4 regions of the Streptomyces sp. NPDC059201 genome follow, and region 1 is predicted to be linked to each of the others. Evidence: riboswitches for the same ligand, from Rfam matches in the RefSeq annotation. Region 1 holds a riboswitch; each other region holds the start of a gene.
The links. Region 1 has a riboswitch for cobalamin ahead of ACFXMG_RS04680 (ABC transporter substrate-binding protein). Riboswitches for the same ligand answer to the same signal wherever they lie in the genome.

Region 2: it holds a riboswitch for cobalamin, as region 1 does, so the genes downstream of both, ACFXMG_RS07800 (prenyltransferase/squalene oxidase repeat-containing protein) here and ACFXMG_RS04680 (ABC transporter substrate-binding protein) in region 1, are expected to answer to the same signal.
Region 3: it holds a riboswitch for cobalamin, as region 1 does, so the genes downstream of both, ACFXMG_RS31690 (ABC transporter substrate-binding protein) here and ACFXMG_RS04680 (ABC transporter substrate-binding protein) in region 1, are expected to answer to the same signal.
Region 4: it holds a riboswitch for cobalamin, as region 1 does, so the genes downstream of both, ACFXMG_RS36635 (ribonucleoside-diphosphate reductase subunit alpha) here and ACFXMG_RS04680 (ABC transporter substrate-binding protein) in region 1, are expected to answer to the same signal.

The regions. Positions count from the first base shown of each region.
Region 1 covers NZ_JBHZBB010000001.1:1,056,031-1,058,201, forward strand. Annotated here, with positions in the region: gene ACFXMG_RS04675 (substrate-binding domain-containing protein) at 1-557, opposite strand, end outside; cobalamin riboswitch at 784-908, shown strand; gene ACFXMG_RS04680 (ABC transporter substrate-binding protein) at 1,104-2,093, shown strand; gene ACFXMG_RS04685 (FecCD family ABC transporter permease) at 2,168-2,171, shown strand, end outside.
Region 2 covers NZ_JBHZBB010000002.1:436,908-439,078, reverse strand. Annotated here, with positions in the region: gene ACFXMG_RS07805 (MBL fold metallo-hydrolase) at 1-765, shown strand, start outside; cobalamin riboswitch at 842-979, shown strand; gene ACFXMG_RS07800 (prenyltransferase/squalene oxidase repeat-containing protein) at 1,057-2,171, shown strand, end outside.
Region 3 covers NZ_JBHZBB010000012.1:94,025-96,195, reverse strand. Annotated here, with positions in the region: gene ACFXMG_RS31690 (ABC transporter substrate-binding protein) at 1-801, opposite strand, end outside; cobalamin riboswitch at 841-985, opposite strand; gene ACFXMG_RS31685 (Mov34/MPN/PAD-1 family protein) at 963-1,388, opposite strand; gene ACFXMG_RS31680 (amino acid permease) at 1,465-2,171, opposite strand, start outside.
Region 4 covers NZ_JBHZBB010000017.1:51,509-53,679, reverse strand. Annotated here, with positions in the region: gene ACFXMG_RS36635 (ribonucleoside-diphosphate reductase subunit alpha) at 1-1,280, opposite strand, end outside; cobalamin riboswitch at 1,408-1,546, opposite strand; gene ACFXMG_RS36630 (GNAT family N-acetyltransferase) at 1,596-2,099, opposite strand; gene ACFXMG_RS36625 (hypothetical protein) at 2,119-2,171, opposite strand, start outside.

The DNA.
Region 1 (2,171 bases):
TGCGCGCCGGCCTTGAACTCGGCGGCGTTCGGGTCGGTGGGCGAGCCGTTGTGCATGACGATCTGGCCGCTGTCCGCCTTGTCGCCGAGCGCGTCGAGCAGCGCCTGGCCCTGGAGCTCGCCGACCTTGCGGTTGTCGTACGAGACGTAGGCGTCGACCGGGCCCTGCGCGAGGCGGTCGTAGGCGACGACCTTCACGCCGGCCTTGTTCGCCTTCTCCACGGACGACTGGATCGACTTGGCGTCCACGGCGTCCAGGATGAGCACCTGGTCGCCCTTGGCGAGGGCGGTGTTGACCTGCTGCTGCTGCGTCGTCGCGCTCTCGGCCGCGTTGTAGTAGTCGATCTGGGCGTCCGGGGCGAGTTCCTTGATCTTCTGCTCGATGTACGGCCGGTCGAACTTCTCGTACCGCGTGGTCTTGCTCTCCGGAAGCAGCAGTCCGATCTTGATGTCCTGCTTCGCCTGCCCGGGCGACGCGCCGGTCGTCGTCGCCACCACGCCCAGCGACAGGGCCACCGTCGAGGCCACCGCTATCGCGCCTCGCAACGTACGGGTCATGGGAGGCTCCTTTCGCGCGCCTCGACCCCACCCCGTGGCCTGCCGGGTCACGGGGGCGCGGGCGCGGTTCGGCCTATCTCTCGACACTAGTCCCAACGCCGTGGGCCGACCATTCACGCTGCTCACACCGCTCACGCCGCCGGAAGGGCCATGATCGGCCTGTGGTAATTTGCCCGAGCCAGTCGCACCTCTGTACGTATCGACCGACACGGTACGTGCACGGGTCAGGGAATCCGGTGGGAATCCGGAGCTGACGCGCAGCGGTGAGGGTGACGGGCGGGACATCGGCCACTGGGCCCCCGAGGGGTCTGGGAAGGCGTTCCGTCCGGACGACCCCGAGTCCGAAGACCTGCTGGCGGCCCCGGCCGGCGTGCGCCGTCGCCCGGGGAGCACCGTACGACAGGCTCCGCGCATGAGCCGTGACGCAGAGGACTCCTTTCCGTGCCCTTCGCCCGCCCCGCCGGCCCCACCCGCCGTGTCAGCTCCACCGGCCGTGTCACCTTCTCTCGCCCCGTCCGTTCCGCCGTGCTGGTCGTGGCCGGGGCCGTGCTCGTGGCCGGCTGCGGCTCCGGTGGGGCGGCGGCGCCGGCCGGGGCGAAGGGGGCGGACTCCGGCTTCCCCGTCGTCCTCGACAACTGCGGGCAGCGGGTCGAGGTCGAGCGCCCGCCGAGCCGCGCCGTCGCCCTCGACCAGGGTTCGGCCGAGATCCTGCTCTCGCTCGGGCTCGCCGACCGGATGGTGGGCACCGCCACCTGGACGGACCCGGTCCTCAAGGGCCTGGAGAAGGCGAACGCCACCGTCCCCCGGCTCGCCGAGCGCTACCCGTCCTTCGAGAAGGTGCTCGACACCGAGCCCGACTTCGTCAGCGCCTCCTTCCTCTACACGCTCGGCAAGGGCGGTGTGGCGCCCCGGGAGCGGTTCACGAAGCTCGGCGTGCCGACGTACCTCTCCCCCGCCGACTGCGTCGGCAAGGACAACAGCGGCGACGGCGACGGCGTGCGGACCGAGCCGCTGACCATGGACACCGTGTACGGCGAAGTCCGCGACCTGGCGCGGGTGTTCGGTGTGCCGGAGCGCGGCGAGAAGCTCGTCGGCGAGCTCCGCGCCCGGGTGGAGAAGGCCCGGGCGGGCGCCGACTTCGGCGGCGCGTCCGCCCTGTACTGGTTCTCCGACTCGCAGGGGCCGTACATGGCCGGATGCTGCGGCGCGCCGGGCATCGTCAGCGGAACCCTCGGTGTGAAGAACGTCTTCGACGACACGAAGGAGGAGTGGCCGCAGATCAACTGGGAGACCGTCGCCGACCGCGATCCCGACGTGCTGGTGATCGCCGATCTGACCCGCAAGGCGCAGTCTGCCGAGAGCGCGGCGAAGAAGATCGAGTTCCTGGAGTCCCACCCCGTCACCCGGAACATGACGGCGGTGCGGAAGAAGCGGTACGTGATCCTCAGCGGGCAGGCGATGAACCCCACCCTCCGCACCGTCGAGGGCATCGAGAAGCTGGCCGCCGCGCTGCGGACGTACGGGCTCGCCAAGTGACCCCGTCCGGGCCGGAGAAGACGGCGGCCGGGAGGCAGCGTACGGTGCGTACCGGGCGCCGTGTCGTCGCACCGCTGC
Region 2 (2,171 bases), on a different contig from region 1:
GCCTGGATCGCCATGCACGCCGCCGACACCGCCGTCGTCCGCCGCACCCGCGAGTCCGACCCCGCCACCTGGCTCGACTACCTCGCCCGCAAGCTCGCCGCCGCCGGCGCCCCCGAGGACCACCTCGCCCCGCTGCGCGCCGCCCGCTCCGGCGGCCGGATGCGCACCCTGCCCGGCCTCGGCGCGGCCCTCCCCGACCGGGAGATCGTCCCCGGCGAACTCCTCGACCTCGCCGGGCGCAGGCTCCGCGCCGTCTGGACCCCCGGCCACACCCCCGGCCACGTCTGCCTCCACCTGGAGGAACAGCACCCCGCCGGACTCCCCGGCCACGGCCGGCTCTTCTCCGGCGACCACCTGCTGCCGGGCATCTCCCCGCACATCGGCCTCTACGAAGACCCCGACGACGCCACGGTGACCGACCCCCTCGGCGACTACCTCGACTCGCTGGAGCGGATCGGACGGCTCGGCGTCGCCGAGGTCCTCCCCGCCCACCAGCACGCCTTCCCCGACGCCGCCGGACGGGTCCGCGAACTCCTCGACCACCACGAGGACCGGCTCACCGGACTCCTCGCCCTCCTCACCACCCCCCTCACCCCGTGGCAGCTCGCCGAGCGCATGGAGTGGAACCGCCCCTGGGACCGCATCCCGTACGGCTCCCGCAACATCGCCGTCAGCGAGGCCGAGGCCCACATCCGCCGCCTGGTCAAGCTGGGCCGCGCGGAGGCCGTGACGGGGACGGAGCCGGTGGCGTACGTGGCGGTGTGACGCGGCCTGCGCGTGGCGGTGTGACGCGGCTGTCGCGTGGCGGTGTGACGCGGCTCGCACGCCCGGGGAGCGGGTCCTACGGGCCGGTAGAGTGGCCCGGTCGTCTTCATGCCCGAGCAGGGGAAAGCCGGTGCGAATCCGGCGCTGACCCGCAACCGTGAGCCGTTCGGAAGAACAGTGAGTCGGAACGCCCTGCCCCGGGACGTGAGCGCCGGCACCGTCGAGGAATACGGCGCCGGACGCGGGCCCCGCGCGGGGCACCGGTGTCCGGTGCCCGCACGAGAGGCACACATGATCAGCGTCCGTCGCGCCGCCGCCGCGCTCACCGCAGCGGCAGCCGTGCTCGCCACCGCCGCGACCGGAACGGCCTCCGCCGCGCCCTCGCCGAGCGCTTCCGCCGCCGCGCTCCCGCCCGGTCTGTACGGCAAGAGCGACCCGACGTACGACGGCGTCTGGCGCCAGTCGCTCGCCTTCCTCGCCCAGCGCGCCACCGGCTACCAGCCCGCCGACCAGGCCGTGGACTGGCTGCTCGGCCAGCAGTGCGCGGACGGCTCCTTCGCCTCGTACCGCGCGGACACCACGAAGCCGTGCGACGCCAAGACGATGCGGGACTCCAACGCCACCGCCGTCGCCCTCCAGGCGCTCGGCGCGGTCCGCCGCGAGGCCGCCGACCCGACGAAGATCGACACCGCGGTCAAGGCCGGCTACGGCTGGCTGCGCGGCGTACAGAACAAGGACGGCGGCTGGAGCTACACCCCCGGCGGCCCCAGCGACGCCAACTCGACCTCCATCGTCGTCAGCGCGCTCGCCGCGTCGGGCGTCAAGCCCGGTTCGTACACCTCGGCCGAGGGCCGCACCCCGTACGACGCGCTGCTCGCGCTCGCGCTGCCCTGCTCCGACGACGAGGGGCCGGGCGCCTTCGCGTACCAGCCCGACAAGGCGGGCAAGCTGCTCGCCAACGCGGACGCGACCGCCGCGGCCACCCTCGCCGGGCTCGGCAAGGGCATCACCGCCGTCAAGGCCACCCCGCCGCAGGCCCCGACCTGTGTCGACCTCTCCGAGCCGACCGTCGAGCGGGCCGCCCTCAACGGCGCCTCCTACCTCGCCAAGGCGCTCGTGCAGACCGGCCACCTCACCACCCCGCCGCTGCCCGGCGCCACCGACACCGAGCCGAAGCCGGACTTCGGCAACACCGCCGACGCCGTCGTCGCCCTCGCCGCCGCCGGCACCGCCCGCCTCGCGGAGCCCGCGCTCCAGTGGCTGGAGCAGAACGCGGCCCCCTGGGCGAAGGAGTCCGGCCCCGCCGCCTACGCCCAGCTGATCCTCGCCGCGCGCGCGATGGAGGCCGACCCGCACGAGTTCGGCAAGGAGGACCTGGTCGAGGCGCTGAACGCGACCGGCCCCGC
Region 3 (2,171 bases), on a different contig from region 1:
GGTGGAGCCGTAGTCGTAGATGACGATGACCTCGGGCTTGCGGGCGACGACCTGCTCCCAGGTGGCGTCGCCGAACGCCTTGGGGAGGTCGGCGAAGACGTTGCGGCCGCCGGCCCGGCTGATGAGCTCGTTGCCGATGCCCTTGCCGCCGGCGGTGAAGGCGGTCTTGTCGCCGCTGTCGTAGACGAAGACGGAGACGGGGTCGAGGCCGCCGAGGCGCTTCTCGGTGGCGGCGACGGTGGCGCGGGCCTCCTTGTTCCACTTCTCGGCCCGGTCGGGGACGCCGAAGGTGCGGCCGACCTCGGTGACCTCGCGGTAGAGGTCGTCGACCGTGGGGGTGCCGGCGGGGCAGGACTCGCTGTTGAGGCGGGTGGTGATGCCGGCCTTGCCCAGGTCGTCGCGGGCGCGGCCGTCCTTGGCGTCGAAGGCGGAGGCGTAGCCGCCATAGACGAAGTCGGGGTTCGCGGCGAGCAGCGCCTCCTTGGAGGGGTACTCCTTGGAGAGGACGGGGACCGAGTCGTACGCCTTCTGGTAGGCGGGCAGGATCGCGTCGTCGAGGTAGGCGGTGCCGGCGAGGGACTTCTCCAGGCCGAGGGCGAGGAGGATCTCGGTGACGTGCTGGTTCATGGTGACCGCGCGCTTCGGCGGGGCCTTGAACGTGGTGGTCTCGCCGCAGTTGGTGACGGTGTACGGGAAGCCGGGGGCGGGCTTCGCGGCGTCCTGGTCGCTCGCGGGGCCGGCGCAGGCGGCGAGCAGGGGCAGCAGGGCGGTGGCGGCGAGCAGCCGGGGGCGCCGGGTCATGGCGGAGGGCCTCCTCCGGGGATTTCCACGTCCCCGATCGGTGGTGAGAAGGCGGCAGGTCAGTTCCTGGCTCCCACACGGGGGGTGTGGTCACAGTGGCGGGACCGCGCCGGACTCGCACCGGCTTCCTGGCTCCTGCCGCCCTGAAGGTCGGGGTCAGACTACTCGTACGCCTCGACGACCTTGACGTCCTCCTCGGTCACGATTCCGTCGACGATCGTGTACGAGCGGAACTGGAAGGGTCCGGCGGCGTCGGTGTCCGCGGTGGAGACGAGGACGTAGTGGGCGCCGGGCTCGTTGGCGTAGGTGATGTCGGTGCGGGAGGGGTACGCCTCGGTCGCCGTGTGCGAGTGGTAGATGATCACGGGCTCCTCGTCCCGGTCGTCCATGTCGCGGTAGAGCTTGAGGAGGTCGGCGGAGTCGAACTCGTAGAAGGTGGGCGAGCGGGCGGCGTTGAGCATCGGGATGAAGCGCTCGGGGCGGCCCGAGCCGACCGGTCCCGCGACGACGCCGCATGCCTCGTCGGGGTGGTCCGCCCGCGCGTGGTCCACGATGCGGTCGTACAGGTCTCGGGTGAGGGTCAGCATGGCGACAGGATAAGCCGACGGGCCGCCGCGTACCGAGGAGTGGTACGGGGCGGCCCGGATGCTGGGACGGGGTGGGTCAGGAGCGCTTGGCGAAGGCGGCGCCCTCGGGGTTGCGGGCCTTGAGCACCAGGTAGGCGACGGTGAGGATGAGTCCCCACACCGGGGCGCAGTAGAGCGAGACGCGGGCGCCCTCGTCGACGCCCATCATGACGATGACCATGCCGATGAAGAGGAGCGCGAACCAGCTCGTCCAGGGGGCGCCGGGGGCCTTGAAGGTGGACTCGGGCAGCTCGCCGCGGTCGCACTTGCGGCGGTAGCGGATCTGGCTGACCAGGATCATGATCCAGGCCCACATTCCGGAGATGGTGGCGAAGGAGACGACGTACTCGAACGCCTTGCCCGGGGCGACGTAGTTGATCCAGACGCCGACGAGCATGAGGGCGGCGGAGAAGGTCAGGCCGATGAGCGGGGTGCCGCCCTTGGTGAGCTTGGTGAAGACCTTCGGGCCCTGGCCGTTGAGCGCGAGGTCGCGCAGCATGCGGCCGGTGGAGTACATGCCGGAGTTGCAGGAGGAGAGCGCGGCGGTCAGCACGACGAAGTTGACGATGGCGGCGCCGACGCCGAGGCCCATCTTCTCGAAGGCGGCGACGAACGGGGAGACGCCGGGCTGGAACTCGGTCCACGGGACGACCGAGAGGATCATGATCAGGGCGCCGACGTAGAAGACGGCGATGCGCCACGGCACGGTGTTGATGGCCTTGGGCAGGACGGTCTTCGGGTCCT
Region 4 (2,171 bases), on a different contig from region 1:
CCGGGCTCGGCGGTCTGGTTGGCCGTACGGTTCGAGGCGTCCTTGAAGGTCATCCAGCCGTTGCCGGTCTGGGCCAGGGTGCGCATCATCCGGCCGTACAGGTCGCGGGCCGGCATCGTGCGGCGGGCCAGGCCCTTGGCCTCGGCGGCGCGGTAGGCGGCGTCGAACGCCTCGCCCCACAGGTCGACGAGCTCGGGCACGTCGGCGGGGGAGAAGAGCGACCACTCGGCGTCCGCGTTCACCCGGCGCATGAACTCGTCCGGGATCCAGTGGGCGAGGTTCAGGTTGTGGGTGCGGCGGGCGTCCTCGCCGGTGTTGTCGCGGAGCTCCAGGAACTCCTCGATGTCCGCGTGCCAGGTCTCCAGGTAGACGGCGGCGGCGCCCTTGCGGCGGCCGCCCTGGTTCACGGCGGCGACCGAGGCGTCCAGCGTCTTCAGGAACGGCACGATGCCGTTGGAGTGCCCGTTGGTGCCGCGGATCAGCGAACCGCGCGAACGGATCCGGGAGTACGACAGGCCGATGCCGCCCGCGTGCTTCGACAGGCGCGCCACCTGGTGGTAGCGGTCGTAGATCGAGTCCAGCTCGTCCAGCGGCGAGTCCAGCAGGTAGCAGGAGGACATCTGCGGGTGGCGGGTGCCGGAGTTGAAGAGCGTGGGGGAGGAGGGCAGGTAGTCGAGCCGGCTCATCAGCCCGTACAGCGCCGCGACCTCGTCCAGCGCGCGCGCCGAGTCGTCCTCGGCGAGGCCGGCGGCCACCCGGAGCATGAAGTGCTGGGGGGTCTCGATCACCTTGCGGGTGATCGGGTGGCGCAGCAGGTAGCGCGAGTACAGCGTCCGCAGGCCGAAGTAGCCGAAGCGGTCGTCGGCGGCCAGGTCGATCAGCGCGTCCAGCCGGTTCGCGTGCAGGGAGACGAAGGCGGCGGTGCGGTCGGCGATCAGGCCCTCGCGGTGACCGGTCGCGACGGAGGCGGAGAAGCGGACGGCGCCCTGCGAGGCCGCCTCCTCGGCGATGGTGAGGGTGAGCAGCCGGGCGGCGAGCCGGGAGTAGGCGGGGTCCTCGGAGATGAGACCGGCCGCGGCCTCGGTGGCCAGTTCGCGCAGTTCCGCCTCGTCCGACCCGGCGTGCCGGCCGCGCAGCGCGGCGGCGGCGACCCGGCCGGGGTCGGTGTCGATGAGGTCGGCGGTGAGGTCGGTCAGGGTCCGCAGCAGTACGGTCCCGGGGCCGTCGCTCTCGATCGCGGCGGCCTCGGTGGCTGACGGACCCGCAGGCGCGATGGTCACGTGGGGGCTCTCCCTCGCTCGGCCCGGGGTCACGGCGGGGAGGGGCGGACGGGCGCACACACGCGGATGCACCCGTGTCCACCGGCCCACTCCGCGAGGCCCGGACGTCGTCGGCACCCGGAACGGTCGTACCGGGCGCACTGCCGGCAGGTGCTCGGACTCGCTCCGTGGACAAGGGCACACGAAGTACACCGTTGCGGGACAGTTCCGGATTCGCACCGGATTCCCCTGCGACGACAGCGAGCACGAGCATACATGTGGGGGGCGCCGATCTCGGCACCCCCCACATGTTGTGTCCCCCTCGGGTGTGAGGTGTCAGAGCTCCAGGGTGAGGGCGAGCAGCGGGGACAGGCCGGGAACCGGGCTCCAGTCCCGCTCGGGCAGCCGCGTGAAGCCCAGCCGCCGGTAGATCCGGTGGGCTGAGGCCATCCCGTCCTGGGTGGACAGCACCAGCCGGGCGCAGCCGTCGAGGGCCCTCGCCCGGTCGGCGCAGGCCCGGACGAGCGCCTCGCCGACGCCCCGGCCGCGCGCCGCGCGCGCCACGGCCAGCAGCCGGAACTCGGCCTCGCCGGGGACCGCGATGTCCGCCCACGCCCCGCCGCCGCGCGTGAAGGTGACCCCGCCGAGCAGCGCCCCGTCGGGGTCCACGGCGACCAGGACCTCCGCCTCGGCGGCCCGCCGGGCCACGTCCTTGATCACCGGCAGGTAGTCGTCGTCCTCGCCGAAGGTGAGGTGCCCGTCGTCGAGGTAGGCCCGGGCGGTGAGCTCGCCGAGCTCCTCGTGCTCCTCGGGCCGTACGGCCCTGATCGTGAAGTCCATGACGGGAAGTCTGCCGGGCTCAGCCGCTCGCGCCGACCGAATTGTCGGGCGCCCCGTCGCCGACCGGCGGCA